Regions from separate parts of the Agathobaculum sp. Marseille-P7918 genome, predicted to be linked through region 2. Evidence: riboswitches for the same ligand, from Rfam matches in the RefSeq annotation. Region 2 holds a riboswitch; each other region holds the start of a gene.

Region 1 (10,676 bases), on a different contig from region 2:
AAATCACGATAATGACGCTGAGCACCGTCAATGCATGCGGCATCCAGCTTGAGGTTTCACTCAGCCATCCCAGTCCATACATCACAATCAGCAGCTGCAATGCCAACAGAAAGCCGCCCACGATCCGGCGGTCGCCCAGCAGGCGACCCACTAGTTTGCGCATAACCCGACTCCTTTCATCAAAAACTTTCACATATATCATGATAGCGCACCAAATTGTAAAAGTCAATCTACATGCATTGCTCTGTGTACAAATCTGTGATAAGATAAAGTATACAAATTTAAAATTCTTTACCGGAGGACGATAGCAATGCCCCATACCCCTGTTCCTGCCGATGAACTGTCGGCCCGTCTTGACCGTTTACGCCATGCTATGGCGCAGCGTGATCCCGCATGGTCCATGATGATTTTGGAGAACAAGATTGATCTTTATTATTTCACCGGCACAATGCAGGAAGGCGCGCTCGTCATCACCCCGGAGAAAGCGACCTTGTTTGTGCGGCGCTCTTACGACTGTGCACAGCAGGAATCTCTCTTCGGTGATATTCGCCCGCTCAGCAGTTTCCGCGGCATTGCAGAAGCCTTTCCCGATATACCGGAAACCGTTTACGTTGCATCGCGTACCATGACGCTGCAAAAGCTGACCATGCTTAACAAATATCTGCCCTTTATCCCCAAACCCGCAGATGATATACTAATCCAGCTGCGTGCAGTGAAAAGCCCCTATGAGCTGGACTGCATGCGTCAGTCCGGTCGCCTGCACCAGCAGGTGATTGAGCAGATTGCGCCTGCTTTGCTTCGCTCCGGCGTCAGTGAGGCGCGCCTTTGCAGCGAAATTTGTACGGCTATGCTGGACCGCGGTGCCATGGGCATTTCCCGCTTCAATCAGCCCGCGGCAGAAGATGTGCTGGGTGTTGCCAGCTTCAGCGAAAACAGTCTGCGTGCAGCAGCTCTCGACAGTCCATCCGGTACGGTTGGCACCTGCATTGCCATGAAGTCCATCGGCTCTTCAGAACGTCGTCTGCATGAAGGTGATGTGGTATTGCTGGACATCCCCTGCGGCATGCACGGCTACCATACCGACAAAAGCATTACTTTCTATTACGGAGAACTGGGCCGCCATCCGCAAGGCAGCCTGATTCGTACCGCACGAGAGCAATGTGTGTTTCTGGAAAATGAAGCTGCAGCCATGATGAAGCCGGGTGCTGTCCCATCGGAAATTTATGAAAAACTGCTTGCTTGTGTCGATCCTTCCTTCCGCAGCGGCTTTATGAATGCCTGCAAATTTTTCGGCCATTCCATTGGATTGACGATGGATGAAACTCCGGTCTTGGCCAAAGGCTTCAACGAACCGCTTACCGCTGGCATGACGCTCGCCGTCGAGCCTAAAATTGCATTGGATGGTATCGGTCTGGTCGGCTGTGAAAACACTTATGAAATTGTGTCTCAAGGCCCCGCACGTTCCCTGACTGGTGCGTGCGATACCACTTTAGAAATCATCGGCTAAATCCATCCCGTCTGAAAGGAGTATGCCCATGTATCCGTTTACGCTTGTCACCGATTCTACCATTGACGAAACTGCATCTTACTTTTCCCAGAATGAAATCAAATGTGTGCCGCTCGCTTTTACCATTGATAATCGCACCATTGAAGAAGACTGCGGTCAAACCGTATCTTTTCATCAGTTTTACGATTTGCTGCGGCAGGGTAAGCAGTCGAGCACCTCACAGGCAAAGCTCGATACTTTCCTAACCATCTTCCGTGAAGCACTGGATGCCGGTCAGGATGTACTGTATATCGGTTTTTCGTCCGGCCTGTCCGGAACATTCCATGCAGGCTGTATGGCACGCGACGAGCTTGCCCCGCTCTATCCAGAGCGAAAAATTTTCTGTGTCGATTCGCTATCCGCTACCGGCGGCGAGTACCTGCTCGTAGACAAAGCACGTGAAATGCGCGACAGTGGCTGCACCGCCGAAATAACGGCTGCCGCCATCGAGCAAATGCGTCTGCATGTCATTCATCTGGTCACTGTAGACGATCTGGGCCATCTGCACCGCGGCGGACGACTCAGCAAAACCTCTGCTGTTGTCGGCAGTCTGCTAGGAATCAAACCGCTCATCTGGGTCGATAACGAAGGGAAGCTCAGCGTATGCGGCAAGGTGCGCGGCCGGCAGAAAGCCATCCAGTATTTGGCTGATCGAACCGTACGCGAAATGTCCGATAAAAAGCAAATCGTCCGTATTTGTCACGGCGACTGCCCGGAAGATGCACAAAAACTGGCAGATCTTCTGAAAAAAAGCGGCGTGCAATCGGATATTCGTTATATCGGTACAGTTATTGGTTCGCATACCGGTCCCGGTGTGCTGACAACCTTTTTCTTTGGCGGTGACCGAAAACCGGAATAAAGGTTTTGTGTCACTCGGCAGATACTTTTACTTTCTTTCGGCCGGCAGCCTTTCGCTGTCGGCCATTTATTGTGCGCTTATTTGTTCAGCACAAAAATACTCCCTCTATGTGAAACAGCAAAGGCCATTTCCATACAGGGAGCATATTCTTAAATTTGTTTGTTTTGTCCTTCTCTCATCCAAATCGGATAAAAAAGCAATTAAAAATCAATGGTTGCCATAACTTCGGAAACATCCGGCTTGGTCGAAATCAATCCCTCGTCATACATCCAGTCAATATTCTCCTGCCAGCAGGTTTCACTTTGACTGAGAAACGGCGCGTCTGCAGTCTCCATCAGCGGCAGAAGCGTCTGGCAGGACTGCTTTTCCACATCCGGGTCAAGCGGGAAGTTAGATTCGTCCTGATTGTCCAGCAACACCTGCAGCACTGTGTCCGTATCATTCTTGAAATCCTCAAAGCCCTTCTGGCAGGCGCGCAGGAAACCTGCAAGCACGTCCGGCTCATTTTCAATCATCTCATCGTTTGCCAGAAAGATACCTTCGTAGTACTGCGGCACACCGTAATCATCCGGGAAGAAATAATTGACTTCGAAGCCTTCCTTCTCCATCTGCGGCACTTCGTGGTTGACTAGACAGCCAATAGTTGCATCGACGTTGCCCGTCACCATCGAGCTCATCAGGTCAAAACCAACATCAACCATCTTCACACTTGACGGGTCTTGTCCGCTTTTCTGCATGATGCTGCGAATAAGCGCCTCGGAAAGCTCAGTACCCGCATAGCCGACCGTCTTGCCCACCAGATCGGCAGGCTCGGTGATGTTCTTTTCTTTGAGCGACAGGACGATGTTAAGCGGCGCCTGCACCACTGCACCGATCGACTTAACCGGCACATTCTGTTCGACACGCGCCTGAATGACATCCTGCTGATAATACAGGCCAATGTCCGCCTTGCCGGCAGCAACCATGCTCATCGCATCATTGACGCCTGCAGGCGGCTGAATGTTAACCGTCAGGCCCTCCTCAGCAAAATAACCGGCCTGCTCCGCCTGATACAAAAACGCATGCAGCGCATTCGGATACCAGTCGAGCACAACGGTCAATTCGCGCAAATCGCCGTTACTATTCTCTGCATTTTCCGTTTTATTTCCGGCCGTCTGACCGCCTGCGCAGCCGCTCAGCAACAGCGCACATGCCGCCAGCGCGGCAAAAAATTTCTTTTTCATCTATGTTCCGTTCCTTTCTGTTGTATCTCTGTTATAAACTTCCGCGCCAAGTGACAACTTTTTTCTCAATCCACGACACAATCGCCACTGCCACCATTGCCACCACGCTGAGCAGCACGATAGGCGCGAACACGCCTGCGCCGTCCAGTTGCGTCATCATGCGACGGCTAAAATAGCCCAATCCTGCCTGTGCGCCCAGCCACTCGCCGATCGCTGCGCCAATGATAGACAGCGGAATCGCCATTTTAATGGCCGAAAAGAAATACGGCAGCGCAGCGGGCAGTTTGAGCTTGAGAAAAATCTCTCGTTTGCCCGCGCCAAAGGTTTTGAGCATGTCGATCATATCCGTGCTGGCCGATCGGAAGCCGTCAAACACCGTAATGGCAATCGGAAAAAATGTAATCAGCACAGTAACCAGCACCTTGCTCCAGATTGTGTAGCCAAACCAAAGGACAAAGAGCGGCGCGAGTGCCGTCGTCGGGATAGTCTGCGAAGCAACAATCAGTGGATAAAGCATTTTCTCTGCGACCGGGCTGGCGTCCATCCATACGGCCAGCAGCAGACCCAACACAATCGAAATTGCAAGACCAATGCCCGTGCAAAGCAAAGTGGCAGGCAGATGAGCGGTCAGCAGCGGACCGCGCAGCTCCCACATGCGCACCAGAATCTGCGTCGGCGATGGCAAAATATAGGCCGCATTCATGCCCATTGCACCCGCTTGCCAAACGACAAGCAACGCAAACAGGAACAGCAGCGCGGGCAGATTGGCATTCTTTTTCATACCGCCACCTCCCGCCGCAGCAGAGCGATCAGCTGCTCGCGCAGCGCAAGCATTTTAGGCTCTGTCAAGCATGCACGGGTGCGCGGATACGGCGCAGGCACATCAAACGACACCAGACGGTGGATTGGTGTTTCCTCTACTACCAGCACGCGGCTGGACAGAAAAATTGCCTCCTCCACGTCATGCGTAATGAACAACACGGTTTTGTGATCGCTCTCCCATTGGTCAAGCAACCACTCCTGCATAGCAATACGTGTCAGGAAATCCAGTGCAGAAAACGGCTCGTCCAGCAGCAAAAGCTCGGAACCAGTCAGCAGAGTACGTGCAAAAGCCGCACGCTGCCGCATACCACCCGATAACTCATCCGGCCGCTTATCGCCCCAGCCGGACAGACCGACATGCGCCAATGTCTCATCTGCACGCTGCACCATTTCTGCGCGGCTGATACCGCCGCGAATCTCCATGGGCAGGCATAGGTTATCGCGTACCGAACGCCATGGGAACAGCAGATCACGCTGCGGCATGTAGCCGCAGTAGCCGCGCCGCCCATCAATCTTCTCCCCGCCTACCAGAATCTCGCCCGATTTTTTGTATAAAAGCTGATTGGTCAGCCGAAAGATTGTGGACTTGCCACAGCCCGACGGGCCGATAACCGACACAAACTCGCCCGGTATAATATGAAACGACAAGCCGTCGATGATGTTGAAATCCTCGCTGTCATATTGGAATACAACGTTTTGAAACTCGAGCATTTACATCGCCTCGTTCCATGCCATATCCCAGAACATTGCCTCATAACGTGAGCAAGCGACAAAAATGTCGGTCAACCGCTGAAGCTGTTCTTCGGTATAATCCCCACTCAGACGCTCCATCAGCGCAATCAGACGGTGATTTTCCGCAGCGTAGCTTTCACTGGCGTAGCCGCGCACCCACTCTCCATAGAAATCATGGTTTTCTGCATCCGGATAATTTTTGACAATCCACTTTGCGATGTACTCATAGCTAATCGCGCATGACAGCACCGCCGCCATAATTTCCGCCGGGCCCTCCTCAGCCGCGACTGCACGCATATAAGCGGTGTAGGACTGGTTGCTCAGCGAGGGCTTAACGGACTCTGCCTGCGCCTCAGTGATGCCCAGCCGCGCCATATAACCGCGATGGATTTCCATTTCGCCGTTTAAAATACTGGCCACATAAGATGCGTAAGTGCGCATAATTTCAGGCTCGCGGGACTTAACCACACCCTGCGCGAATACTTTAGCGTAATCGAACAGATACAGGTAGTCCTGCAACAGATAGAAACGGAATTTGTTTACAGCAAGGCTGCCGTCTGCAATGCCCCGGACAAAGGGATGGTTCAGATAACCCGCCCATATTTCCCGGGACGCGTCAAGCAGTCTCTCGGTTGTTTGGTTTTTTTTCAAGGTGGTACCCCCAATGAATGACTTGGACTGACGGCAGATTGCCGGCAGCGCTTGTTGTTTTTCTTAAATCAGTTGAATTTGATATGCGTTTGCCAAATCATCCGCCGTCAGCAGACTGACTGCGTCGATCAGGCGTGTGCGAAAGGAAGCGGTGCCCTCCATCTCTTTACGCACGCGCATCTGCGCTTGTTCTCCGCAATGATTCATCACCTCCGCCGCCGCAACAGCGGCCTCAAAAGGTATATTTGGATTCGCTCCGCAATACAGTGCGGTCAGCGACGTGAGCATGCAGCCGGCACCGGTAATCCGGCCCATCAGCTCACTGCCGCCCCGCAGCACCGCGGTACGTTGTCCATCGGTTATCAGGTCAATCACGCCGGTCAGCATGACGACTGCGCCGGTCTGCTGGCTGAACTGACGCAGCCATGCAGCAGATTCGGCAAGATTTTGCTCGGTTACGCGGTCGAGTGCATCGACTTCCACGCCTGCGGCGTTCTCCTGTCCCGCTGCAAGCGAGCGAATCTCGGATGCATTGCCGCGAATGACCGACACCAGCCCTTCAGCCAGCAAACGGCCACACATTTCACTGCGCAGACGGCTTGCTCCTGCCGCGACCGGATCCAGCACAACCGGATGTCCCAGCCGTTTGGATGTACGTGCAGCTAGCAGCATGGCTTCCTGCGCGCGCAGCGCGCCCATGTTCAGCACTAGTGCGTCGGCGTGTGCGGTAATTTCCTCAACCTCACGCTCATCCTGCGCCATGATGGCCGTGCCGCCCGCCGCAAGGATGATATTTGCACAATCGTTAATCGTCACATTATTGGTAATCGAATGCACCATCGGACGGAGCGACTGTGTATGCAATACGATCTGTTTCAGGCTTTCCGTCACCGCAGCGCACCCTCCAGTTCGCCAAATACCTGCGTGCGCTTGAGTGCCGCCAAAACCAAAACAGAAATCGCAGCCCCCACTGCGGTCGATACCAGAAAAGACGGTACAAAGGTAAAGAGCGCCGCAGCCTTGTTATTCATCAGCACCGCCGCAATCGGATAAGACGCGATGCCGCCCAGAACACCCGTACCGAACACTTCACCGACATACGCAACTGGCAGCTTGGGCAGTAGTTTATATGCAACGCCGCACAGCAATGCGCCAATCATCGAGCCAGGAAACGCCAGCAGGCTGCCAAGTCCCAGCAGATTGCGGATGAGCGAGGCGGCAAACGCCATGCCAACAGCATACCACGGTCCGAGCAGGACCGCTCCCAGCACATTAACCATGTGCTGTACAGGCGAGCACTTCGCGCCCAGAACAGGAATGGAAAATAGGCTGCCAACTACGACCACCGCCACCAGAAAGCCCGCAATCGTCAGTTTACGAACAGATTTTGTTTGCATAGCAACTCACTCCTCCGAGAAAATGCGGCAAAAATGATTCAGCGGCCCGCAGCCGGTTCCAAAGCCGGGCGCATGGCGAATGGCATCGGTCACGTATGCCTTTGCTCTTTCCACTGCCTCCGGTATGGAATACCCGAGTGCAAGATTGGATGCAATCGCCGAGGACAGTGTGCAGCCCGTGCCGTGCGTGCTGGTGGTATCCAGCTGCACGATTTCATAGCGGTGAAAGTCTGTGCCGTCATACAGCACGTCTACCGCACCCGCCATGTTCTTTCCGCCCTTGACCAGTACGTTGCGGCAGCCCTTCGCATGGATGCGGCGCGCCGCCTCCTCCATATCCGCAGGCGTTGTGATATGCATATCCGCAATATACTGCGCCTCGGGAATATTGGGCGTCAGAATATCTGCAAACGGCAGCACTGTCTCAATCAGTGTGCCGACTGAAGCAGGGTCCATGAGCGCGTCACCGTTTTTGGCAAACATCACCGGGTCAATGACCACATGCTGCGGCTTGTACTGCGCGAGCTTGCCCGCAACCGCTTTCATGCACGCGGGCGAGGACAGCATTCCAATTTTAACTGCGTCCGGCACAATATCTTCAAACACCGCATCAATCTGTTCCTCGATCATCTTAGGGCTGATGTCCTGAATGTCAATCACACGAGCGGTGTTTTCCGCCACAACTGACACAATGACACTCATACCAAATATACCGTGCGCTGCCATCGTTTTTAAATCCGCCTGCACGCCCGCACCGCCCGAGCAGTCCGAGCCTGCAATGGTAAGTACTTTCTTCATTCCCGTTTCCTCCTGTCATTTCTGCATGAAAAAAGGACATCCCGATCAGGATGTCCTTTCGCGTCCGAAAATGCCCGCACCTGCGTGCGGTTCCAGCTTGTACCAGCATCCCTACGTTGGCATTATCCAAATCAGGTAAGGTCGAGGTCAAAACCTCCTCTCAGCCTCCTACGGAAGCTCCCTTGCTTTATATTAAGTTAGCACTTGTTGGAACATTTGTCAAGCGTTCTGTCTGCATGCGGCTGCATATGCCGTGTCATCCACCGCTTCCAGCCATTCGTTACTGCCGTTTTCACCCGGTACCTCCACTGCCAGATGGGAGAACCAGCTATCCGGTGCAGCTCCGTGCCAGTGCTTCACCCCCACCGGAATATTGACCGTATCTCCCGGATGCAGTTCTACTGCAAGCTTGCCCCATTCCTGATAATAGCCCTTACCGGCTACACAAACAAGAATCTGTCCGCCGCCCTTATCCGCGTGATGGATATGCCAGTTATTGCGGCAGCCCGGTTCAAAGGTCACATTGAAGATTCCAACCTGCTCGGTCGATACCGGTGCCAGATAGCTCTGCCCGATAAAATACTGTGCATACGCATCATTCGGCTGACCGATGGGAAACACCATTTCATTCTGATGCGCGGCTTTGCCGTCCGCTGCCTGCTCTTCTTCCATCCAAACCTCTTTTGCCATCCGGAACGCTGCCCACGCCTTAGGCCATCCTGCATAAAACGCTGCGTGCGTCAAAATTTCTGAAATTTCCGCACGGGTGATACCGTTCTGCTTTGCCGTGGTCAAATGATACTGGAACGAAGAATCCACCAATCCCTGTGCCATCAAACACACTACCGTCACCAAAGAGCGGTCGCGCAGCGAGAGCTTATCCTCCCTACTCCACACCTGCCCAAATAACACATCATCATTGAGTTCGGCAAATTTCGGGGCAAATTCACCCAACGAATCCCGTCCCGCCGTCTGCTTGACTGCCATAATAATACGCATCCTTTCCTGTTATACTCTGCTTCCCATCTCAAACGCAGTTTTTAGCGCCGGATGGCCTTCGATTTCCCCTTCGTTCGTTACACCGCCGGCAAACACACTGCCTGCCAGATGTGCTTTTTCAACGCAGCTAATCCAACCCTGTAAGCCATGCACTGCACCTTCCGGCGTTTCCGGATCGTCCTCTGCCGCCGCAGTCAATAAATAAATATCACGGAAGGCATAGTCAGATGGAAACAGCGGATTTGCCCGATCCAACATAGTTTTCATCTGGCCGCTCATGCCGTAGTAATAGATCGGTGTTGCAAACACCAATACGTCCGCTGCCCCCATTTGATGTACGATTGTATCTGCATCATCGCGGATAACACAGCGCATGGTTTTCTGACAAAACAAACATCCCCGGCAGAACCCGATGTTTTTTTCGCATAAATAGACTGTTTCTACCTGATGCCCTGCCTGCGCTGCGCCTTTCGCAAATGCCTCGGCAAGGTGATTGGAATTTCCGTTCCTCCGCGGGCTGGTCGCCACAACCAAAACTTTTTTACCCATTTTTTTGTTCCTCCGTCATGCGCCTATCGTTTATTCTTCCTATTTTCAGGCACACTCTTTCTTTCCGGTCATCATGCATTCCTTTCCCTTTTATTATAAAAAGAAAATCATCCAATAGCAAATACTTATCTTTTTCCCCATTTCATGCTTGACAAGCATGCATATTATCGGTACACTGTTTGCATCCATATCTGTATTTCTTGTCGGAAAGCGAGGCGAAACATGGAACTTCGGGTTTTGGAATATTTTTTAGCTGTCACGCAGGAACAGAGTATTTCGGCGGCCGCTGAATATTTGAATCTGACACAGCCTACCATTTCACGGCAGCTGAAGGATTTGGAGGAAGAGCTTGGCAAGCAGCTTCTGGTGCGCGGCAAGCGGAATCATAAAATCGGACTAACCGAAGAAGGCCGTCTGTTTCGCAAGCGTGCGCAGGAAATTATCGACCTGGTACAGAAAACCGAAAACGAGATTCGGCAGTCCGGTCACGGGATGGCTGGTGATATCTTCATCGGCGCCGGCGAAACAGACTCGCTTCGTGCCATTGCGCGAGTGGCTCATCAAATTCAGCAAAAATACCCGGATGTGCATTTTCATGTTGTCAGCGGCGATGGGCAGGATCTGATTGACCGACTGGACAAAGGGCTTTTCGACTTTGGTTTGCTGCTCGGCACAACTGACTCCTCCAAATATGAACAACTAGCGCTGCCCATGCTGGACCATTGGGGGGTTTTGATGCGCAAAGACGCCCCTCTTGCGCAAAAGGACTGCATCGCGCCGGAGGATCTGTGGGACAAACCGCTGATTTTATCCCGTCAGATGATTCACTTTCCGAATTTCCTGCAATGGATACAAAAACCCTTGTCCGAACTGCAAATCAGCGCAACCTACAATCTGGCGTACAATGCCTCTCTGATGGCCGACGAAAACATGGGCTATGTGTTGACACTGGATAAACTCATCAACACCGGCGGCGACAGCAGTCTCTGCTTTCGTCCCCTCACGCCAGACATCACCTTGGGCATGTCGCTGGTCTGGAAACGCTATGCAGCTCTATCTAAGGCTGCCGAATATTTTTTAGCACAACTTCGGGCTGCTAT
Region 2 (10,676 bases):
GTATCGGAGGAAGATTAAAGAAATGATTCATCGTTATCAAAAAAACGGTTTGAATTTTGTGCTGGACGTCAATTCGGGCGCAGTGCATGTGCTGGATGATATCAGCTATGCGGTGTCCGGCCTGATTGACGAGAATATGGCGGATACCTGCCCGCAGCAGATTGTGGACGAGCTTTCGCAGTATCCGGCGGACGAAGTGCGCGAGGCGTACAGTGAGCTGGCAGAGCTGAAAAAGGCGGGCCAGCTGTTCGCGCAGGATGATTACATCGATGTGAGCAAGTATATTCCGGTCGGTGCACCGGTCAAGGCGCTGTGCCTGCATGTCGCGCATGACTGCAACCTGCGCTGCAAATACTGCTTTGCATCCACGGGTGACTTTGGTCAGGGACGCAAGATTATGCCGCCGGAAATTGCTAAAAAGGCGATAGATTTTGTTATCGCGCGCTCAGGCAAGCGGCATAATATCGAGGTGGACTTCTTCGGCGGCGAGCCGCTCATGGCGTGGGATACGGTTGTGCAGACGGTGGATTATGCGCGCAGCTTGGAGGAGAAGTTCGATAAAAAGTTCCGCTTCACCATCACCACCAACGGTTTGCTGCTCGATGAGGACAAGCGCGCCTATATCAACGAAAATATGGATAATGTTGTGCTGTCGCTCGACGGCCGTCCCGGGGTCAACGACGAGTTCCGCAAGACCGTGTCGGGCGCAGGGAGCTACGATGTTATCGTGCCCAAGTTCAAGGCGCTGGTGGATGCGCGCGATCCGGAGAAGGATTACTATGCGCGCGGCACGTTCACTTCGCATAATCTGGATTTTGCCGACGATGTGGTGCACATTGCGGACGCGGGCTTTGACCGCCTGTCGGTTGAGCCGGTAACGGCGGAGTGCGGCTGCGGCTACGATTTAACCGAAGCGGATCTGCCAAAAATTGAAGCAGAATACGACCGCCTGACCGAGATTATGCTCGAGCGCAGAAAGGCGGGCAAGCCGTTCTCGTTTTTCCACTTCATGGTCGATTTGGATCAGGGTCCGTGCGTGGTCAAGCGTCTGCGCGGCTGCGGCGCGGGCTATGAATATGTGGCCGTCACGCCGGACGGCGATATCTATCCCTGCCATCAGTTTGTCGGCAAAGACGAATTCAAGCAGGGCAGCGTGCTTGACCAGTCGTTCGACATGGACATAGCGGCCAAGTTTGCGGGCATGAACATTTATACCCGCCCGAAGTGCCAGAAGTGCTGGGCGAAGTTCTACTGTTCAGGCGGCTGCTCGGCGGCAAACTACAACATGAATCATGATATGAATGATTCGTATGATCTCGGTTGCGAGATGGAGCGCAAGCGATTGGAATGTGCAATTTATCTGAAAGCGGCGGAGAAAATTTGCGCAGATTAGTCAATGCGACAAAAATGTATCAAGAAACCGTAAAAGTCGTTGCGGACACCTGCAAAGCTGCCGTATAATGACTACTGTATTTTTCAATGTCCCTCGGTGAAGGAGATGATGATATGCCGCAGAACGTATTGGTGTCCGTGCTGGGTGAGGGGGAATATCTGCCCCATCTGGTTCGTGCCATTCTGGAAAAAGAGGTAATTCCGGCGCGCAACCTGTTCCTGTCCTCTAAAAATCAGGTAGCCTGTCAGGCGGCCGAGGGCTATGATGTGCGCATCTGTGAGGATGACCTTTCCGCTGTGATCAAAAGCGAAATCGTTTTGGTGACAGCGTCCAAGCGCGAAATGCCGACCCAGTTGGCTATGATCTCCAGCAGCTCGCAGAAGCGTGTGGTTGTTACCGTGTGCGATAGCGAAAAGGTCGACTTGGCTTATGTAGCCGATCGCATCGCAGCCGCAACCGAGCTGATTGCCGCCGTGCTGCATCGGGACGAGAACGGAAAGCTGTACGCCACGTATGAGATCAGCCAGAAGGCGCGCCTGTTCCTGCATCAGCCGTGCCGTGATTTGGTCAACGCCATGTGCGAGCGAATCAATGAAATGGGCTGAGTTCTAAAACGGTCAAACCGGGAATATGCTGTATCATGACCTTCCACGAGGGGGAGACGGATGAATAAACAGCATATTCTCGGTTTTTTTGATGATCTGGTGCGCACGCCCGCGTTTCTGTTTCTGTGCGCGATGTTTTTGTGCGGTGCGGTAGCGGGCGGGCTGACCGGTCTGCGTGCCAGCGAAGGGGACAGCGCAGTGGAGCTGACAGCGTTTCTGGCGCAGCTGCCGGGACAGGCACTCAAAAGCGTGCTGTGCGCGCTGTTGTGGATTATGCTTGCGCCGCTGTGTGCGCTGCTGCGGCCAGCACCGCTGTTCCTGTCCGCTGTGGTAGCCGCCCGCGGCTTTGTGCTGGCGCTGACGATGGCGGTCGGGCTGGGACAGGAGGAAGGGGCGCTGCTGTCCCTCGGCATGGCGGCGCTGCCCGCAATGCTGGGCGTGCCAGCGCTGCTGGCCGCCTGCTCCATGGTGTGGCAGAGCGGGGAGGCAATGGGACGGTATTCGCTGCGCGCCTGCCGCGCACCGTTTGCGGTGTGTTTATTGCTGGCGGCAGCGGGTGCGCTGCTGCGCGTGGTCTTTGCGCTGCTGTGGAACATATGACAAGAGCCGGACGCATCTGCGTCCGGCTCCTGTTTATTCGGCGGGACAAAGCTGCGGGGAGAGAAATGCCGCGCTTGCCGGGAGATTGTCATACATACAGGTAGTCCGCCATGACAGGCTGTAAGCCGTGGGCCTCAATGGCCTGATAGACCTCGTCGACCGAGCGGTCGTCCGAAATTTCAAACTGCTCGTCGCCCTTGTCCTCGCCCGAGTGGCCGCCGATGCCGACGTCCACGCCCGCCGAAATCTTGGTTGCGGCGATGCCGATGATGTTATCGCGGAAACCCGCGCGTTCGCGTGTCGAGATGGTGATGGACGCGAACGGCATAAAGATGCGGTAGGCACACACGACCTGCAGCAGCTGCGGTTCGTGTACGTCCTTGGGATTGATTTTGTCATTGTTGATAATCGGACGCAGACGCGGGCAGGAGAAGGCAATCTCCGCGTGCGGATATTTGCGCTGGAGGAGGTAGGCGTGCAGGCCGGTAGCAAAGGCATCTTTGCGGAAGTCGGAAAGGCCCAGCAGTGCCGCAAAGCCCACACCGCGCATGCCGCCCATCAGAGCGCGCTCCTGCGCGTTCAGGCGGTAGGGGAAAATGCGCTTGTGGCCGCCGAGATGCAGGGTTTGGTACTTATCCGCATCATAGGTCTCTTGGAACACGGTGACGTAATCCACGCCGCACTCGTGCAGATAAGCGTATTCGTCAACGTTGAGTGGATAGATTTCGATGCCGATGACGCGGAAGTATTGGCGCGCGAGCTTGACCGCCTCACCGATGTATTCCACTGGCGACATCGTGCGGCTCTCGCCGGTCAGCAGCAGGATTTCCTGCAATCCGGTTGCGGCGATGGCCTGAAGCTCCTGCTCGATTTCATCCATGTCGAGCTTAGCGCGGCGGATTTTGTTGTGGCAGTTGAAGCCGCAATAGATACAGTAGTTTTCGCAATAGTTGGCGATGTACAGCGGGGTGAACATCTGTACCGAGTTGCCGAAATGCTTGCGCGTCTCCATCTGTGCGCGCTGCGCCATCTGTTCCAGAAACGGTAAGGCGGCAGGGGAGAGCAGCGCGGCGAAATCCTCGGGCTGGAGCACATCGCGGTTTAAGGCACGCTGTACATCGGCGGCGGTGTAGGAATCCGCATCGTAGGCGTTCATGCGGGAGATGACTTCGTCTTGAATCTCCGAGCCGATGTTGTCCATGCCGGGCTGATAGGCCATGTGGTCGGTCTCGGCGGTGATATATTTTGCGGAGATAACCTCCGATTTGTTTTCATACATGACAATAATCCTTTCTTGGTTTGTGCTTCCCCCAAGGCGGTGCGGGCAATGCCGCTGCGCGCGGCGGGCGCATAAGAAGGAGACAACCTGCGGTTTTCCCCTTCTTGTGAATCAACCGCTTTCCCTTCAGGGCGCGCTGCGCGCGCAAAGCAGAGTTCCGGTTTTTGCTTGCCGCCCATTTTACAGAATCAGAACAGCAAGGGCGGTTGCCACCCCAGAGGAGGTGCCTCAGTCGCGCAAAAAGCCTGTCAGCGGGGAGGATGCCGAGGCGCACTCGCGCACACGGCCCAAACCGGACAAATAAGCCGTGCGGCCGGCCTCGATTGCCTTTTTGAATGCCTCGGCCATCGCCGGAATATCGCCTGCCGTGGCGATTGCAGTGTTTGCCATCACGGCGGCCGCACCCATTTCCATCGCTTCGCACGCCTGCGACGGCCGGCCGATGCCTGCATCCACGATGACCGGCAGGTCGATTTCGTCAATCAGAATTTGAATGAACTCGCGCGTGGCAAGTCCCTTGTTGGTACCGATGGGTGCGCCGAGCGGCATCACGCAGGCCGCACCCGCGCTGACCAAGTCGCGCGCAACGTTCAGGTCGGGATGCATGTACGGCATGACGACAAAGCCCTCTTTTGCGAGGATTTCGGTCGCGCGGATGGTTTCCTGATTGTCGGGCAGCAGATATTTACTGTCGCGCATGATTTCGATTTTGACAAAATCGCCGCAGCCAACCTCACGCGAGAGCCGCGCGATGCGCACCGCCTCGTCCGCGTTGCGTGCCCCCGAGGTATTAGGCAGAAGAGTGACTCCCTTGGGGATATAATCGAGGATGTTCGCCGTGCCGCCTTCGTTGGCGCGGCGCAGCGCGAGCGTGATAATCTGTGCGCCTGCATTGTGTACGGCGGCGTTGATTAAATCGAGCGAATATTTGCCTGAGCCTAGAATAAAGCGGGAGGTGAATTCGTGTCCGCCCAGAATCAGCTTATCTTCCATGGTTGTTCTTCTCCTTTATGTGAAAAGTTGTGTTAAGGTTCGGTATGTCCGAGCAGCAGACGCAGCACCATAGTGGCTTGCTGCGCAGCGCAGACGGCGACACGCGGCGCCATCAGTCCAATACCGTCCGCAATGTCGCTCGTTCCGTCGCCGCAGACGTACAGCCGACCGAAGCGGCGCTCGGTGCGCATCAGGTTTGCTGAACCGCAGCCCGCCATGCCGCTGCCCGAAACAATAGGCGTGTCCGGCAAACGCTCCAGCAGTGTTTCAATCAGCATGGCTTTTTGGTCAGCGCGGTCGAATGCTTCGCAGACAACGTCGCAGCCTGCAAACAAGCGCGCGGCGTTGGCCGGGACGATGCGTTCAGTGTGCGGTTCGTATTGCAGATAGGGGTTGATGGCTTCCAGCTGTTCGAGCAGCGCCAGCGTTTTGGGGATGCCGATGTCCTTCATCGTGTAGTGCTGCCGGTTGAGGTTACTGATTTCCACCGTGTCGAAATCCACCAGCACCAGCCGTCCCACACCCAGCCGCGCCAGATGCACGGCAATGTTGGAGCCAAGTCCACCCAGTCCTGCGATGCCGACTGAAGCGTGGTCGAGCTTTTGCTGGATGTCCGCGCCGTGCCGCTCGACGAGCGCGGCGTGCAGTTCTTCTTTGGTCAAATGCATGCTTTCAGCCTCCGCCGACAAACTGCACAATTTCAATTACATCGTCCTCGTGCAGTGTCTCTTGTGAAAAGCGTGTGCGCGGCACAATTTGTCCGTTGCGCTCGACCGCGACGCGCTGCGGGTCGTTTCCGCGCTGCTCCAAAAGAGACAGCACAGTCATACCCGCGGAACAGGTACACGCCTCGCCGTTTATTTTCATAAAATCCCTTCTTTCAGGAAATAAAAATACCCCGGTTTCACCATGCGGTAAAACCGGGGCATTGAGTTTTTGCGATGCGACAGCTTCCCTACGATGGTGCTAACCAACAGGTTCAAAAGGTTAGGCTCTCGCCCTCTCAGCCGCTCATCACGGCACCCTTGCTTGCAAATCCAGTATAGACCAGTGAAAAGTGGTTGTCAAGGCGCAAATTCTCTGCTACAATAAAAGAAAACAAATGTTCGATGGGAGGGGGACGCCGTGGAGCGCACGATTTTGCACTGTGACTGCAATTCGTTTTACGCATCGGTCGAGACGCTGCTTGACCCGACGCTGGCGGAAGGGCCGAGTGCGGTCTGCGGCGACCCGGAGAGCCGCCACGGCATCATCCTTGCCAAAAACGAAAAGGCCAAGGCGTTCGGTGTGCAGACGGCGGAAACCATCTGGCAGGCAAAACGCAAATGTCCTGACCTGCGGCTGGTCCCGCCGCACCGCGAGGAATACGTCAAGTATTCGCGCCGCTGCAACGAGTTGTACCTGCAATATACCGATTTGGTCGACCCATTCGGCATTGATGAATCCTTTCTCGACGTGACCGGTTCGATGCACCTGTTCGGCACGGGCGAACAGATTGCGAACGAACTGCGCCGCCGTATGCGCGAGGAAATTGGGCTGACGATTTCGGTCGGCGTGTCGTTCAACCGTGCGTTTGCCAAGCTCGGAAGCGACTACAAAAAGCCGGATGCGACGACTGTCTTTTCTCCGGAGAACTTCCGGGAGCGCGTCTGGCCGCTGCCGGTTAATACGCTGCTGTACGTCGGCAAGCGCGCCGCCGCGCGGCTCGACGGGCTGGGCGTGCATACGATTGGTGACTTAGCCGCGTGTGAGCCTGCATTTGTGCACGGTATTTTCGGCAAGCAGGGGGATATGCTGCTGCGCTATGCCCGCGGCGAGGATGATGAGCCGGTGCGCTCGTTCTATGCCGAGCGCGAGGTCAAGAGCGTGGGCAACGGCATGACCTTTGCGCATAATCTGCTGGGCGAAGAGGCGTGCCGCATGGGATTGACCGCACTATGCGACAACGTCGGCCGCCGTCTGCGGGCGCGCGGGATGGTGTGCCAGACCGTGCAGATTGGCATCCGCGACCCGGAGTTTCACAACCGTTCGCGGCAGATGACGCTGGCGCAGCCGACCAACTCCACCCGCGTGCTGTTTGAGACGTCGCTTGCGCTGCTGCGCGCGCATTGGCCGATGGATAAGCCGGTGCGGCTGCTGTCGGTCACAGCGGCTAACCTGCTGTCGGAAAATCAGGCTTGTGAACAGCTTTCCCTGTTTGACAGTCCGCAGCAGACGCAGACACGGCAAAAGCAGCGCGAACTGGATAAGACCGTGGACGCATTGCGGCAGCGGTTTGGGAACCGGTCGGTCATTTTTGCAAATTCTGTTCGTAAACCAAAGGAAAACGGGAAAAAAGATGAAAAAGAGCCATGATTTTATCATGGCTCTTTTTTCGTCCACGCCTGACGCAGCAGTGCTGCGGCCTGGTTGATTTGCGCCTCGGTCATACCGGCGTAACCGAGCACCAGCGTCGCCTTGGGCGGCTGAACCGGTGGGGTGTAATAAGCGGACAGACCGTACACCCGCACGCCGACGGCCGCGGCCCGCTCCATCAGCTCACGTTCCAGCATGCCGTTTCGCATGTGCAGCAGCAGGTGCAGGCCCGCCTCCGAGCGGGATACCTCATGCGGCAGGTCGGCCAGTTCACGTGCAAGCGCCGCCAGCAGCGCGTCGCGCCGCGCCTGATATACCTTGCGGCTGCGGCTGATGTGCCGCTCAAAGGCGCCGGTGCGCAGAAAGGCCGCAAGTGTGTGCTGCTCGAAGCTCGGCACGGTGGATGAGTAGAGTGAGAACCGCTCGCGGTAGCGCGCCATCAGCGCGTCCGGCAGCACCAGATAGCCGATGCGCAGGCCGGGCGCAAGACTTTTGGCAAAGGTGTTCACATACACGACCCGCCCCGCGCGGTCAAGCTCACCCAGCGCGGGGATGGGACGCGAGGCATAGCGGAATTCGCTGTCGTAGTCGTCCTCGATGATATAGCGGTCGGGCGCAGCGGACGCCCAGCGCAGAATCTCGAGCCGCCGTGCGGCGGGCATGACCGTGCCGAGCGGGAAGTGATGCGAGGGAGTCAGGTACACGACCGATGCGTCGGACGCGGTCAGTGCGTCCGCGCGCAGACCGCTTTTGTCCAGCGGCAGGGGACGTACTGCTGCGCCGCCCGCGGCAAAAATCTGATAGAGTTTGCGGTAGCCCGGATTTTCCAGACCATATACGCGGTCGCGTCCCAAAAGCTGGATGACCAGCTGCATCAGGTATTCCGAGCCTGCGCCGACCAGAATGTTGTCGGGCGAGACGTTAATGCCGCGGAAGTCGTATAAATAGCGCGCGATTTGCTCACGCAGTTCGGGTGCACCACAGGGGTCGGTTGCGCGCAGCAGCCGGTCGGAATATTCGCTCAGCACGCTGCGGCTGAGCCGCGCCCATGTGGAAAATGGAAAGCAGCCGTTGTCCACAATATTGGTGCGGAAGTCGTAAAGATAGTGCTGCTCTTCCGCGGGGGATGGCTGTACCGCGACACGGGGCGCCTGCGTCTGCGCGGGCACGGCAAGCTGCGGCTGCACGAAGTAGCCGCGGCGCGGCGCAGAGGCGAGATACCCTTCGGCCAGCAGTTGTCCGTAGGCGGTTTCCACCGTGATTTGGCTGACATGCAGGTTAGCGGCGAGCTGGCGCTTGCTGGGCAGCCGGTCGCCGCCTGCCAGTGCGCCCGACATGATATCCGCGCGCACCGCACGGTATAGCTGTTCGTACAGCGGGGTCTTGCTGTGCGGGTCAAGATGATAGGTGAGCATAGCAGATTCCTCCGTATCGCCTGCGGAAAGAAAAAATCCCTCCAAACTGGCATTGCTGTTTTTACAATACCAGTATGGAGGGATAATGTCAAATCAAACCTGCCGTGCGCAGGATAAACAGGATAGCGGTGAGTGTGACAGCACTCAGCGCTGTGCTGAGTACAACGATGGACGCAGCCAGAACATGGTCGCCGCCCATATTTTTGGCCATTACATAGCCGGATACCGTGCTCGGCGCGCCGCACAGGATGACCAGCGCGACCATTGCCTGGTCGCGGAAGCCCATCCACGCCGCAATGGGCAGGAAGATGACCGGCAGCAGAATCAGCTTGATAAAGGTCGCAGCGCAGGTCGGGGCGAGCTTTTTGATGGCCTTGGCGCCCTCGAAGCCTGCACCGATGCTGATGAGTGCGACCGGCGTGGCGCAGGAGGCCAGCATATCCAGCCCCTTGGACAGCATGGGCGGGAAATCCACTTGCAGCAGCGAAAACGGCAGGCCTGCCAGAATACCCAAAATGATGGGATTGGTGATGATGCCGCCCAGCGTGCGTGACACAATGCCCTTGCGCTGAGCGTTTTTGGCGTCCGGCGCGGTGACGGTCAGCACCAGCACCGAAAAAATGTTGTACAGCGGTACGCTTGCGACAATCATCAGCGGCACCAGTCCCGCGTCTCCGTACAGGTTTTGCACGAACGCCACGCCCAAAATCGCCTGTGAGCCGCGAAACGCGCCTTGTGTGAACGCGCCGACCATGCTTTTATCCGGCAACAGCTTTGCCGCGCCGAACCAGATGGCAAAAAAGTAAACCACCGTGACGCCTGCGCAGAACAGGAAGAACCGAAGGTCGAACTGTTCGGTGATGCGTCCGGCCGCGATGTCCCGGAACAGCAGAACGGGCAGCAGCACCTTGAACGAAAGCCGGTCGAGGTCGGCCAGTGTCTGCTGCGAAAAAAAATGCCGGCCGCGCAGCACGCGGCCCAGCAAAATGATTGCAAAAATAGGGACGGTTGCGTTGAGGCAGAAAATCAGATTATCCGTTGTATTCCCCTCCTACGGCGGATTCCTCCTGCCGGAAGAAATCCTGCAATTTTTCCAGACTCTGCGCGAGTACCGCCGCCTGTTCGGGCGACAGTGTTTCCATCACGGACGCAATCATGCGCTCATGAAATGCCTTATGATATTCATAGGCGGCGCGGCCTTTTGGCGTAAGCGTGATGTTGACCACGCGCCGGTCGGTGCTGCTGCGTGCGCGGCTGACCAGCTCCTTGGCCTCCAGCTTATCGCAGGCAACGGTCAACGTGGCGAGCGTGACGCCGATAGACCGGGCGACCTCGCTCATACGCACCGGTTCCATCGCCCCGATTTTTTCGATGATATGAATTTCCGTAATCGAGATGGCGCTGCCCAGACCACCTGCCATGGCGCGCTCCTCGATTTTGTTGATGCGGCCGAATACGTCGACCAGAAAGGAGTTGAGCTGTTCCGCACTGGACATATTCGCACCGCCTTTCTGATAATTCGCTAAGCTAACCTAAATATTAGCATAGCTAAGTGAAAAAAGCAACAAAAAGCCGCCTGCTTCGACGACAGAGCGGTTTTGCTTTTTCTGTTGAGTGCAGCGGCGATTCATTGTATAATGAAGAAAACAAATGTTCTATCAAGGGAGTGGGGGACAGGATGGATTTGCTGCAAGGACTGAATCAGGCCCAGCGGGAGGCGGTCACCGCGACGGAGGGCTTTGTGCGCGTGATTGCGGGAGCCGGTTCGGGCAAGACCCGCGCACTCACCCATCGGTTCGCCTATCTGGTGTGTGAGCTGGGGATTCTGCCGGGGAATATCCTGTGCGTCACCTTCACAAACAAAGCGGCGGCCGAAATGCGGCAGCGCATTCATCAGCTGACCGGAGATAACGACACCGGCCTTATCAACACCTTTCATGGCTTTTGCGTTTCGGTTTTGCAGGAGGACAGCAATGCGGTGCAGTATCCCAAGAGCTTTCTGGTGCTGGATAATGCGGATATCGATGCGATGCTGC
Region 3 (10,676 bases), on a different contig from region 2:
ATTCCTGTCAGTTTGTGTTTTTTTCCATCTGTTGTCATCAGGGTAAGGTTACCCATCCCCTTAGAAAAAGAAACGACCTGATCCAGCGGGTAGTCAAAGAAGAGGGTTAAAGCGTCAGTAAACACTACTCGTTGATTGGTGATATGTAGCTTGCCCGGATTGGGCTTCGGCATAACAATCATGCGTTTTGTAATGTAAGACGCAGCCGCCTCTTCCAAAAGTTTCTCATTTTCTCGCAGTTCCCATGTCTTTAATATCATCGATCTTCCTCCTTGTATTAAGGTAATAGTCTATTTAGGTATCATCAGAGAAAACTGATGGTATCCTTCTATCTGTTTGGACAAAATAAAGCAAAATTTGTTGTGCTATACCTTGTCTTTTTACACTTCTGGACAAAGTGGTCAGAAGTGCCTGTTTTATGGCTCCGCGCTTTCCTTCACTTTGTACCGAATGGCCCTCTTAATCCTCTTTGCGATGGCAGAGCCGATCACCAGTAGGAGAATCCCAATGCCAGCACGAATCACGAAGTCCAGCATCCAGTTGACCTTGCCGTGGCGGTACATATCCAGTACATACACCGGATCTACCTCGTAATCATTCGCCATTTGGTGGAGCATGGTCTTTTCCTCTGTTGTGGCATACCGCACATAGCCCGTGGGCAGCTCCTCGCCGGGGCGGAGCATGAGATAATCGTCAAAGTAGATGCAGACATAGGTGCCGTCCTCCAGTGGAGCCAGATAGTAACCATTATATGAGCCAGATGCCAAGAATCTCAGCAGGAAACGCCTTGCCAGGCCAGTGGGATAGGCCACGGGGATATATTCGGAAATGATAGCCGTCTTCTTTACCCCGCTGTTGTGGTGGGTGTGCTCTCCCGCATACTCTGAATCCCGCAGACGCAATAGGGGACACCGGATCAGGCTCTCTTTGGACACCGTGGCTGGAGTACTTTGAAAGAAGAAGTCCTCCACATCTGCCTGAGTATGTACGACAGAGACAGATTGATCCGGTGTCTGCCCTTGTTCCGTTCCCGTCCCGGATCCTAGGTCATAAATCCAGCCCGTGGGGGCGCTCATCATCAGCCATGCACCAAAGACGACTCCTAATACAATTTTCAGAACAGAAGTAGGGGAATATTTGGGGTGCTCCATTGCTTGATCCTCCTCGTTCTTTTCCCATCTCTGGACGAGTTGTGCAAAGGTAGGAAAGTTGACCAAAAAATGCGCTGCTAAAAAAGGAACGCCAATTAACCATTATTAAGGGCATGACAAAACTCGGAGCTACATAGTCATAGGTCCGCTTGCTTGTTTAAGGATGGCAGATACCATAGCGTTTGTCACCCTTACTGAATTACATTTTAAGGATATTATAGCAAATACATGGTGGTATGCCAACTATTTCTTTGTCTGGACAAGAAATGCACCGCATGCACCATTTTCAAAGCAGTTTCAGGGGGTGCCGATGGTGGCCAGCAGTTCATCATTGGTCGCCGCCAGATGATCAACCGGACAGATGGCAGCCCGCCGCATGGTTTGCCGGAGAAATTCGGACAGTTCAAAAGCAATGCTTTTCATGAACACTTTTCAAATTCTTTCAAAACTCTCTTGTGAAAAGTTGAAGTTGGGTGTATAGTATAAAAGGCTTAAGGCTTATGCAATAAGCTGAGAGGAAGGTATAATCTTTGACTCCTATACCTGATACGGATAATGCCATTGTAGGAATCACAGCTTGATTTTCGGGGGTATCCGTAATAGGATGCTCTTTTCTTTTGTAAATTGAATACTAAGGGAGCTTGTGTTACAGGCTGAGAGGAAGGTATAACCTTCGACCGAGAACCTGATTTGGATAATGCCAACGTAGGGATGCCTGATATAGCTATATCGGGAATAACAGCAGTGTTTTACGGAAGCTACCAATAAAGGTGGTTTCCGTTTTTTTTATTGCATTTTGGGAGGTGTGAATAATGGTAAAAATCAATGGTGAGCTTTTCGATGTAGCCGGAAATATATCCATGCCAACGCTCAATGTTGCTGTGACCTCGTAAATGCAGGCGCGGCATCTGTGGAAAAGGTTCTGAGCCGATGTGGTATGCTTTTGATCCGAATTTTTTTTAGATTTTCAAAATAAATATCTCCTTAAAAGGAAAATAAATTATGAGAAACTACACAACACAAATGGATGCCGCAAGACGCGGCATCATCACCCCCGAAATGAAAGCAGTTGCGAAAAAGGAATACCGTACAGAAGAAGAAATTCGTGAACTTGTCGCCAAAGGAAAGGCTGTCATCTGTGCCAACAAACTTCACACCTGCATCAATCCTAATGGTGTAGGCTCGATGCTGCGCACCAAGATTAATGTAAACTTGGGCGTATCCCGTGACTGCAAGGACTATAATATTGAGATGGAAAAGGTTATGTCGGCGGTCAATATGGGTGCAGAAGCAATCATGGACCTGTCCTCCCACGGCAATACACAGCCTTTCCGCAGAAAGCTGACAGCGGAATGCCCCGCTATGATTGGTACGGTTCCTGTATATGACAGTGTAATCCACTATCAGCGAGACCTTGCAACCCTTACAGCAAGGGATTTTATCGATGTGGTAAAGCTTCACGCAGAAGACGGTGTTGACTTTGTTACGCTCCATTGCGGAATTACCCGTAAAACCATTGAGCAGATTCGTAAACACAAGAGAAAAATGAATATCGTTTCCCGTGGCGGCTCCTTGGTCTTTGCGTGGATGAGTATGACCGGTGAGGAAAATCCCTTCTACGAATACTATGATGAAATTCTGGAGATCTGCCGTGAGTATGATGTGACGATTTCACTCGGTGATGCTTGCCGCCCCGGTTGTCTTGCCGACGGAAGTGACGTTTGTCAGATTGAGGAACTGGTTCGCCTTGGGGAACTGACCAAACGTGCATGGGAAAAGGATGTGCAGGTAATGGTTGAAGGTCCTGGGCATATGCCAATGGATCAGATTGAAGCCAATATGAAGATGCAGCAGACCATTTGCATGGGTGCGCCTTTTTATGTGCTCGGCCCTATTGTTACCGACATTGCGCCCGGATATGACCATATTACCTCTGCCATCGGCGGTGCAATTGCCGCCGCTTCCGGTGCCGCTTTTCTTTGCTATGTGACTCCTGCCGAACACTTAGCTTTGCCAAATGTGGACGATGTGAAGCAGGGCATCATTGCTTCTCGCATTGCGGCTCATGCAGCGGATATTGCCAAGAAAATTCCGCACGCAAGAGATATTGACGATGCCATGGCAGATGCACGTCGTACCTTTGATTGGGAAAAGCAATGGGAATGCTCCATCGACCCGGAAACCGCAAAGGCAATACGTGATAGCCGTGCCCCGGAGCACGAGGATAGCTGTTCTATGTGCGGCAAATTCTGCGCAATCAGAAGCATGAATAAGGCGCTGAACGGCGAGTATATTGATATTCTTTAAATGGCTGTATAAACCATTGTACTCCTTTACGAAAAAGATGCTACAGATACCGTGTTCGCTGTCAAAGAAGCAGTAAAAAAGGTTTTGACGATTTATTGCTTATCGGCGTTGTTGGCGCAAGACTCGTCACACGCTGGTTGATGTTTCAATCCTTCTATATCTTGATTCCCTCAGCGTAAAAGGTACTATCCATATTGATTACTCTGAAATTGAGATAGTGTCGAATATGCCCGTCTATATTGAGATTCTTTTTCATTTTTCTGTTTGCTTAACATGATAGCATATAATCGAGGACTTATTGACATAGGCTACTACCTTCTTTTGGTAATATGAATACCCGATCAGTAGAGTGCTTTCCTTTTAACATCGCCCCGACCGGCCCGACGGGTCCAAGCGGAGCGACTGGCCCGACTGGCCCGAGCGGAGCAACCGGCCCGACTGGCCCGAGCGGCCCAACCGGTCCGACCGGCCCGAGTGGAGCGACAGGCCCCACCGGTCCGACCGGCCCGAGTGGAGCGACAGGCCCCACCGGTCCGACTGGTTCGAGCGGAGCGACTGGTCCGACTGGCCCGAGTGGAGCAACCGGCCCGACTGGCCCGACCGGCCCGACCGGAGCAACTGGCCCGACGGGTCCAAGCGGAGCAACTGGCCCGAGCGGTCCGACTGGCCCGACGGGTCCAAGCGGAGCGACCGGCCCGAGCGGTCCGACAGGAGCCACAGGCCCGGCTGGCACCGGTACGGATGTACAGTTATTGTCTGCCTACTCCACACCGCCGCAATCCGGTACCGGACAAACGCCGCTGCTGTTTGACCGGAATGCGCTGTCCTATGGCACAGCCATCAGTCATGCAGCCAACAGCCCAAGCTTTACCATCAGTCAGCCGGGTGTTTATAACCTTGCATTCAATGGTGGTTTTGCACCTGCGAAAAGCGTCAGTTTCCCGCTCAATCTCAGTACGGTTGCCCAGCTCAATGGTACAGGTTTACCGGGGGCTGCGGCACAACACAATTTTACCAACCCCAACGATGTCGTAAATCTGGCGTTTACTGTACCGTTTGCGGTTTCTTCTGTTCCGGCAACACTGCAAGTGGTCAGTACGGCGAAAGGTTTTTTGTACAGCAATATTTCCGCAACCGTGACCAGAAACGGCAGCATACCGAGCTGAAAGCATGTCGCTTGATGTGTTTGTCTGCCCGCTACAAGACCCGGCTGTTCAATCGGCTGGGTCTTGTGCTGTTTTTTTGAATAAATATGCTGAAAAAACGCGGATTGATTCTGAAATGGGAATAAATAGGTTCGACTTCCCGTGCGAGGTATGCTATACTATACGTATTCCATAAGCATCGACCGGATAAAAAGGCGCAGCATACAAGGAGAAGGGACACGGCATGACAATTTTAACCTGCGAATGTGGAAATGAAATTTATATTATGGATGAAACTCAAGCGACTGCATGGCAATGTGATGCATGTGGACAATGGTATGATTTTTTTTGGTGTGAAAGTAGCGCCGCCCGGGCAAAATGAACCCAAGCCCTCGCCGCATTTGATTAACTGGAGCGCGGGGGAAGATTTGTAAAAGGTGAAGGAAATGATAAATAAACAAAAAATTGCGCTGCTGACGGATTCTTGTGCGGATATTCCGCAGACATTGGTACGTCGGTATGATATCTATGTTGTTCCGCTCAAACTGATTTTCTCGGACGGTGAATATGCGGATGGTGTGGATATTACTCCGACCGAGGTCTATCGCAGACTGCCGCAGGAAATTCCCAAAACGACGCTGCCGGGCGGGGATATGGTAGAACAGGCATATGCACGTATCAAGCAGGCGGGATATACCAAGGTGTTGGCGATTAACCTGTCCGGTGGTCTGAGCGGTACCGGTAATTTGGTGCGTTTGATCGGAGAACAGACTGTCGGGCTTGAGGTTGCGGCATTTGATACGCTGAGCGGTTCTCTGGGTATTGGAATGACGGTACTACAAGCGGCGCGCTGGATCGAAGAGGGATGGTCTTGGAGCGAACTGCTGCGTGCCATACCTGCGTTGATGCGGGATACGCATGTGTTTTTCTGTGTGGATACGTTGGAATATTTGCGAAAGGGCGGACGCATCGGAAAAATTGCGGCTGTAGCGGGAACGCTTTTGCAAATCAAACCCATTATTTCCTTTGCGCCAGATGGGGAGTTGACCAGCGTTGCCAAAATTCGCGGACGTAAGGCTGCGATGCAGAAGATGGTGCAGTTGGCAACAGCGCTGGTGCCGCGCGGCGTACCGTTCAATTTAGCAGTGGCGCACGGGGATGCACCGGCAGAACTCAAGGAGATACGAGAGATGGCGCAGAAAAGCCTGCCCGATTACCTGCATTTGATGGAGGGGGAAATCGATTGCACGTTGGGGGCGTATGTAGGGCCGCATCTGCTGGGCGTTGGTGTGCAGATGCTGACCGATGCACTTTCTGCCGCAGGCAGAGAAAATTAACGGTACTGTAACTTTTGTATTCCGGTTTTAATGCTATAATAAACCAATAGAGAACATATATAATCAATATTAGGTAGGAAGGAATGAACGGAAAATGACATATCAATCGGCGTACCGGACGACTTACCGGCGCCACAGACACCGTCGCCGTAACAGCCACTATGGTGTGCTGATCGCACTGATTCTGGTGGTAATTGTTGCGGTTCCGGTTGCGTTTCACATTGTGAAAGGAGTATCCAGTGCGATTTTTGGTGGGGATCGGAATCAGCTGGTATACCAAGTCGACAATGCGCGTGCATTTACAGATGGCAAAATAGTCGATCTGGGCAATGCAGCGCCATATCGGGACAGCAATGGAAACGTTTTTGTGTCGGTAAAATCGTTGTGTGAGAATCTGGGACTCGAGTTGTCCTGGGAGGAAAGCAACAAAACCTCTGTTCTTATAGAGCAGAAGAATACACTGCGCATACAGGTGAACAGTAAAACCGCGCAGTTGAATGAAGAAACAAAAACCATGTCGACTGCGCCTGTGATGAAAGACGGGACAGTCTATGTGCCGGTGCGCGATATCTGCCAGTTGTTCTCCTGGCAGGTAGGCGAGTTGGGCGCAGATATGGGCGATTTGGTTGTGGTTTCGCAATCGAAAAAGACGTTGGATGATGAAAAACTGGGAAAGATTGCGGATGAAGCACTGTCCGAGCTTGGACCGTCCGAGGCGCAGCTTGCATCCGACAGTGTGCTCATGCGCACGGATTCGGATAAGCTGCAGTATCAAGGCGAGGTCCGGCAGATGAAGGAAGAGGGCGAGTCCCGCAGTGCAGCTGTGGTAGAGCGGGATGGACTGCAATATGTGCCGCTCAGCGCAGCGATCACCACACTGGGCGGAACGGTCTCCTCCGATGGGGATAGTGAATGGACAGTAGAGTATAACGGCATTCAATCGACGGTGCACGAGAACGGTAAAACCAAGGTAAACGGGGATCGTGTGCGCGGCGATGATATCAGCGCCTTTACGGATGGAGACAGCGGACGGTTTTACGTATCCGCGCCGTTGTTTGCCGCAGTGATTGGCAAAGAGTATACAGCATTGGATGATGGTTCGTTTGCTTTTGCCGTTACCTCGCTGGATGGCTTTGACAGCCAGAAGGCTTATCTGTCCGGTCAGACGAGCGGACTGACACAAGCGGTCAATGTGAACGTGCCGGATGCAGACGTGTATATTGCGTTGACGTTCGACGATGGACCGACCGGTGCAATCAATGGCTATCCGAATGGACTGACGGCATATTTGCTGGATGGACTGAAGGAACGCGGCGCGCATGCGACATTCTTTATGGTCGGTGACCGTGTCAATATGTTCAGCAGCACTCTGCCGCGGCTGGTGTCCGAAGGACATGAGCTGGGCAACCACACGATGACGCATCCGATGCAGCATCTGACTGGGTTGAATAAGGATGGCATTCAGAAGGAGATCTCATCCGCAACGAGTACCATCAAAGAGAAGGCGGGACAGCCCCCCACGGTATTGCGTCCCGTTGGCGGCGGCGTCAACAGCGATGTTAAGGCGGTTGCCAAGGAACTGGGTCTGCCGATTATCAACTGGAATGTAGATACGCAGGATTGGAAAAACCGCAATAAGCAGAGCGTACACGATGCTATTGTGAATGCGGCGGATGGATCGGTGGTTCTGATGCACGACCTGTATCCGACCTCGGTGGAGGGTGCATTGTCAGCCATTGACGACCTGCAAAAACGCACGGATAAAACCTATGCGTTTGTTACGGTTTCCGAGCTTGCGGCGGTCAAGGGTATTACGCTGGAGCCGGGTGTTGTGTATAACGGTTTGACCGACAAGGTTGCGCAGCAGATTGCGGACGGCACATATGCGCCGACGGAATTTACCTGATTGCAAAGTAGTTAAATCAAAATCAATTTCAGCTACCAGTACGGCATCATGCCGTGCTGGTAGCTTTATTTGCATAAAAAACAGGCAGATGCTTTGACATCTGCCTGTTTTTTATGGTGTTGATTGAAGTGATACATTATCTGCGACGTCTGCGCTGATAATTGGTGTTTTCATACCGTGAGCGCAGGTTCTTGCGCTGTTTGCGGCGGCGCATACCGCCAAAAGTCAGATTGAACAGAATATATAATACGACAAATACGGCCAGCACAATCAAGATGACCTTAAATACAGTGCTTTGGAAGAAGTTGCTCAGTTTATCGGCGTAATAGAGTACGGGGCTCCTTTCCACATCGCTGAGCGCCACCAGCTCGACTGTGCCGTAGTCCATACCGTTGTAGGAATAGGTGACGCTGCCAATCACATCGCCTGCTTTGATGGGAGCATCTACGCTTTCCGGTGCGGTGATGACAGGGTCTTGCGTGAGCGCCTCGATATCCAAATTCTTGGGTACAAGAGCAACCAGATCATTTTTTGCCGTCAGCACCAGCTTGTCCGTATCGGTGGATAGATCCACTTTAATCTGTTTGATGGTATCGCCTTGTTTGACAAGCGTTTTGGAGATGAAGTTTTCAAAGCCCCATTTGCATAAGGCGGAAGTATCGGTGAAGCTGGCTGCAATTTCGGGATATTCGGTCGAATGGTCATCACAGCCCATGACAACGGAATACAGCTTGGCGTCGCCATACTCTGCATAGCCGACGAAACAGTTACCTGCCTGCGAGGTATGGCCGGTTTTGATGCCCTGACAATACGGATAAGCGTAGGGGGCATACGAACTGAAAATCAGCATGTTGGTCGTGTAGATGATGCGTTCTTCGTGCATGTTGGTCTTGGACATTTTATACTGCACGGTGTTCACAATGTTGGCAAAGGTTTCATCTTTCATGGCCTCATAGCCAATCTTGTACAGGTCGCGTGCGGTGGAGTAGTGGTCATCCTCGTGCAGGCCGCAGGGATTGGAAAAGTGGGTGCCTGTGCAGCCAAGTTCAGCAGCGCGTTCGTTCATCATATTGACGAAATTTTCATAGGTCCCGCCGACATGTCGGGCAAGCATGTAAGCCGCCTCATTAGCCGAGGGCAGCATAAGCGCATATAGAAGATCCTTGACTGTAACTTGCTCGCCTTGTTTGATGCCTGCGTTTGAGCTGTCTGCGGTGACATTTTCAAAGTCAGAGGCTTCGGCGGTGACTGTCTCATTGAGGTCGGTCACGTTTTCAAGCGTGAGCAGTGCCGTCATGATTTTTGTGGTAGAGGCCGGGTAACGACGCTCGTCCGCATTTTTTTCGTACAGTACCATGCCGGAGTCCGGGCTGATGAGCAGTGCTGCTTCAGCGTTAAGCGTGGGCGCGCCGGGCGCGGCGGCAATGATGTTTGCGTTATCCGCTTGGCTGGTGCTATCCGTGTTTTCTGTGTCCGTGCTTTCGGTATCACTGCCAGTATCTGTGGTATCGGAAACCGTGTCCTCATCCTCAGGCGCAGCAAAGGCCTGCGGCAGAGGAGCGGCAGCGAACAATAAGATAAAGCACAGGACAAATGCTGTGAGTCGGTTTCGCAGTATATTATTTTTCATTGGTATCCCCCAGTGAGAAGTCAGCGTCGGTGAAATGGCCGCGCAGAGCCGCAGGCTTGGGCGGCACACGGCGCAGGGGGTCGTATCGGAACGCACGGCAGTGATCCGTGCCGTCTACCACGCCGCGTCGACGGCAGGCAATACGCTGACCATCAGCCAGCGGTGTGCCGTGAGAGCAATAAGTACAGCGTGGTTCAATATTTTTGCGCAGCAGCTTTTTCAGCTTCATGCGTCAGATCACTCCAATCCAATGTTCTGTGACCCATTATATCTTATTTTTCGCTTTTTTTCCAGACCAAATTGTAAACAACATTAAAAGCAATATCAGGAAGAAAACTGGGTAGTGACGTTGCTGCAGTGCATTATCCACCGGCGCGAACGCCGGAAGTGCGGTAGGAGAAATGCGTGTCAGCAGTGCAGTCAGAGCGGCTGCCATGGCGCCGTGCAGCAGTTTATTGGCCGCAAAGTTGTCCATGGGCAGGCCGGCAGGTTCAGCCACTGCACGCGCCTGAAACTGTACGGCCAGTCCGCCGAAGCCCAGCAGGAAGGAGACGAGTGTCAGCTTCACGCCGTCAGGAAACGGCAATGCGCGGAGTGCATCCAGACCGGAGGTCAGCTCCAGCATGCCGGAGAGTGCATTGCCGTAAGGAAGATGCGACAAAATTGGCTGAACCAGCTGTAGCAGCACACAAAAGACAGTCAGAAAGGCGGTGACGGTCAAGGCGGTGGCAGCTGCCTGCTGTACCGCAGCGCAAAAAACGGAGGAAAAGCTCTGGTGCGGCGTAGTGTCCGGTGTGTATGGTGCTGCACCTTCAGCGGTGGCCTGTGCCGGACGCGCAACCAGCAAACCGGTCAACAATGCGGTGAGTATGTGGATGCCGTACAGCATCGCACCCGTTCGCGCGCTGCCGAAAATCCCGAGACCGGCAAGACCGATGCAGAAACCCGGGCTGGCACAGTTGCAGAAGCTGTTGACTCGCGCTGCGGTATCGCGGGAAAAAGCGCCCTGCCGCAGTAAATCGACCGTGGTCGCCGTTCCAACCGGATAGCCGCCGGTCAGTCCGAGAATGACGGCGGGCGCGGCAGAAGGCGGCAGACGGTACAGGCGTGCGAGCGGACGTGCGGCGGGACGGGTGAGCGCTTGCGCCAGTCCGCTGCGCACCAGCAGACCGCTTGCCAGAAAAAAAGGAAACAGCGCGG

The links. Region 2 has a riboswitch for thiamine pyrophosphate ahead of thiS (sulfur carrier protein ThiS). Riboswitches for the same ligand answer to the same signal wherever they lie in the genome.
Region 1: linked by a shared signal. The riboswitch ahead of thiD (bifunctional hydroxymethylpyrimidine kinase/phosphomethylpyrimidine kinase) and the one ahead of thiS (sulfur carrier protein ThiS) in region 2 are both predicted to bind thiamine pyrophosphate.
Region 3: linked by a shared signal. The riboswitch ahead of thiC (phosphomethylpyrimidine synthase ThiC) and the one ahead of thiS (sulfur carrier protein ThiS) in region 2 are both predicted to bind thiamine pyrophosphate.

The regions. Positions count from the first base shown of each region.
Region 1 is NZ_CAXTXI010000001.1:65,518-76,193, forward strand. Features, by position in the region: gene cls (cardiolipin synthase) at 1-163, opposite strand, end outside; gene ACESSO_RS00330 (M24 family metallopeptidase) at 311-1,507, shown strand; gene ACESSO_RS00335 (DegV family protein) at 1,536-2,405, shown strand; gene ACESSO_RS00340 (ABC transporter substrate-binding protein) at 2,606-3,628, opposite strand; gene ACESSO_RS00345 (ABC transporter permease) at 3,660-4,409, opposite strand; gene ACESSO_RS00350 (ABC transporter ATP-binding protein) at 4,406-5,161, opposite strand; gene tenA (thiaminase II) at 5,162-5,833, opposite strand; gene thiM (hydroxyethylthiazole kinase) at 5,897-6,724, opposite strand; gene thiW (energy coupling factor transporter S component ThiW) at 6,721-7,230, opposite strand; gene thiD (bifunctional hydroxymethylpyrimidine kinase/phosphomethylpyrimidine kinase) at 7,237-8,028, opposite strand; TPP riboswitch at 8,119-8,222, opposite strand; gene ACESSO_RS00375 (carboxymuconolactone decarboxylase family protein) at 8,248-9,015, opposite strand; gene ACESSO_RS00380 (flavodoxin family protein) at 9,037-9,576, opposite strand; gene ACESSO_RS00385 (LysR family transcriptional regulator) at 9,799-10,676, shown strand, end outside.
Region 2 is NZ_CAXTXI010000004.1:137,632-148,307, forward strand. Features, by position in the region: gene scfB (thioether cross-link-forming SCIFF peptide maturase) at 23-1,393, shown strand; gene ACESSO_RS07575 (hypothetical protein) at 1,507-1,998, shown strand; gene ACESSO_RS07580 (hypothetical protein) at 2,059-2,598, shown strand; gene thiH (2-iminoacetate synthase ThiH) at 2,687-3,877, opposite strand; gene ACESSO_RS07590 (thiazole synthase) at 4,106-4,870, opposite strand; gene thiF (sulfur carrier protein ThiS adenylyltransferase ThiF) at 4,903-5,538, opposite strand; gene thiS (sulfur carrier protein ThiS) at 5,543-5,737, opposite strand; TPP riboswitch at 5,805-5,907, opposite strand; gene dinB (DNA polymerase IV) at 5,996-7,225, shown strand; gene ACESSO_RS07610 (PLP-dependent aminotransferase family protein) at 7,231-8,640, opposite strand; gene ACESSO_RS07615 (AEC family transporter) at 8,729-9,670, opposite strand; gene ACESSO_RS07620 (MarR family winged helix-turn-helix transcriptional regulator) at 9,672-10,136, opposite strand; gene ACESSO_RS07625 (ATP-dependent helicase) at 10,319-10,676, shown strand, end outside.
Region 3 is NZ_CAXTXI010000005.1:96,912-107,587, forward strand. Features, by position in the region: gene ACESSO_RS08945 (hypothetical protein) at 1-260, opposite strand, end outside; gene ACESSO_RS08950 (hypothetical protein) at 417-1,151, opposite strand; gene ACESSO_RS08955 (hypothetical protein) at 1,449-1,574, opposite strand; TPP riboswitch at 1,775-1,880, shown strand; gene thiC (phosphomethylpyrimidine synthase ThiC) at 2,154-3,458, shown strand; gene ACESSO_RS08965 (hypothetical protein) at 3,788-4,624, shown strand; gene ACESSO_RS08970 (hypothetical protein) at 4,848-4,985, shown strand; gene ACESSO_RS08975 (DegV family protein) at 5,050-5,940, shown strand; gene ACESSO_RS08980 (polysaccharide deacetylase family protein) at 6,035-7,846, shown strand; gene ACESSO_RS08985 (D-alanyl-D-alanine carboxypeptidase family protein) at 7,983-9,476, opposite strand; gene ACESSO_RS08990 (hypothetical protein) at 9,466-9,705, opposite strand; gene ACESSO_RS08995 (hypothetical protein) at 9,742-10,676, opposite strand, start outside.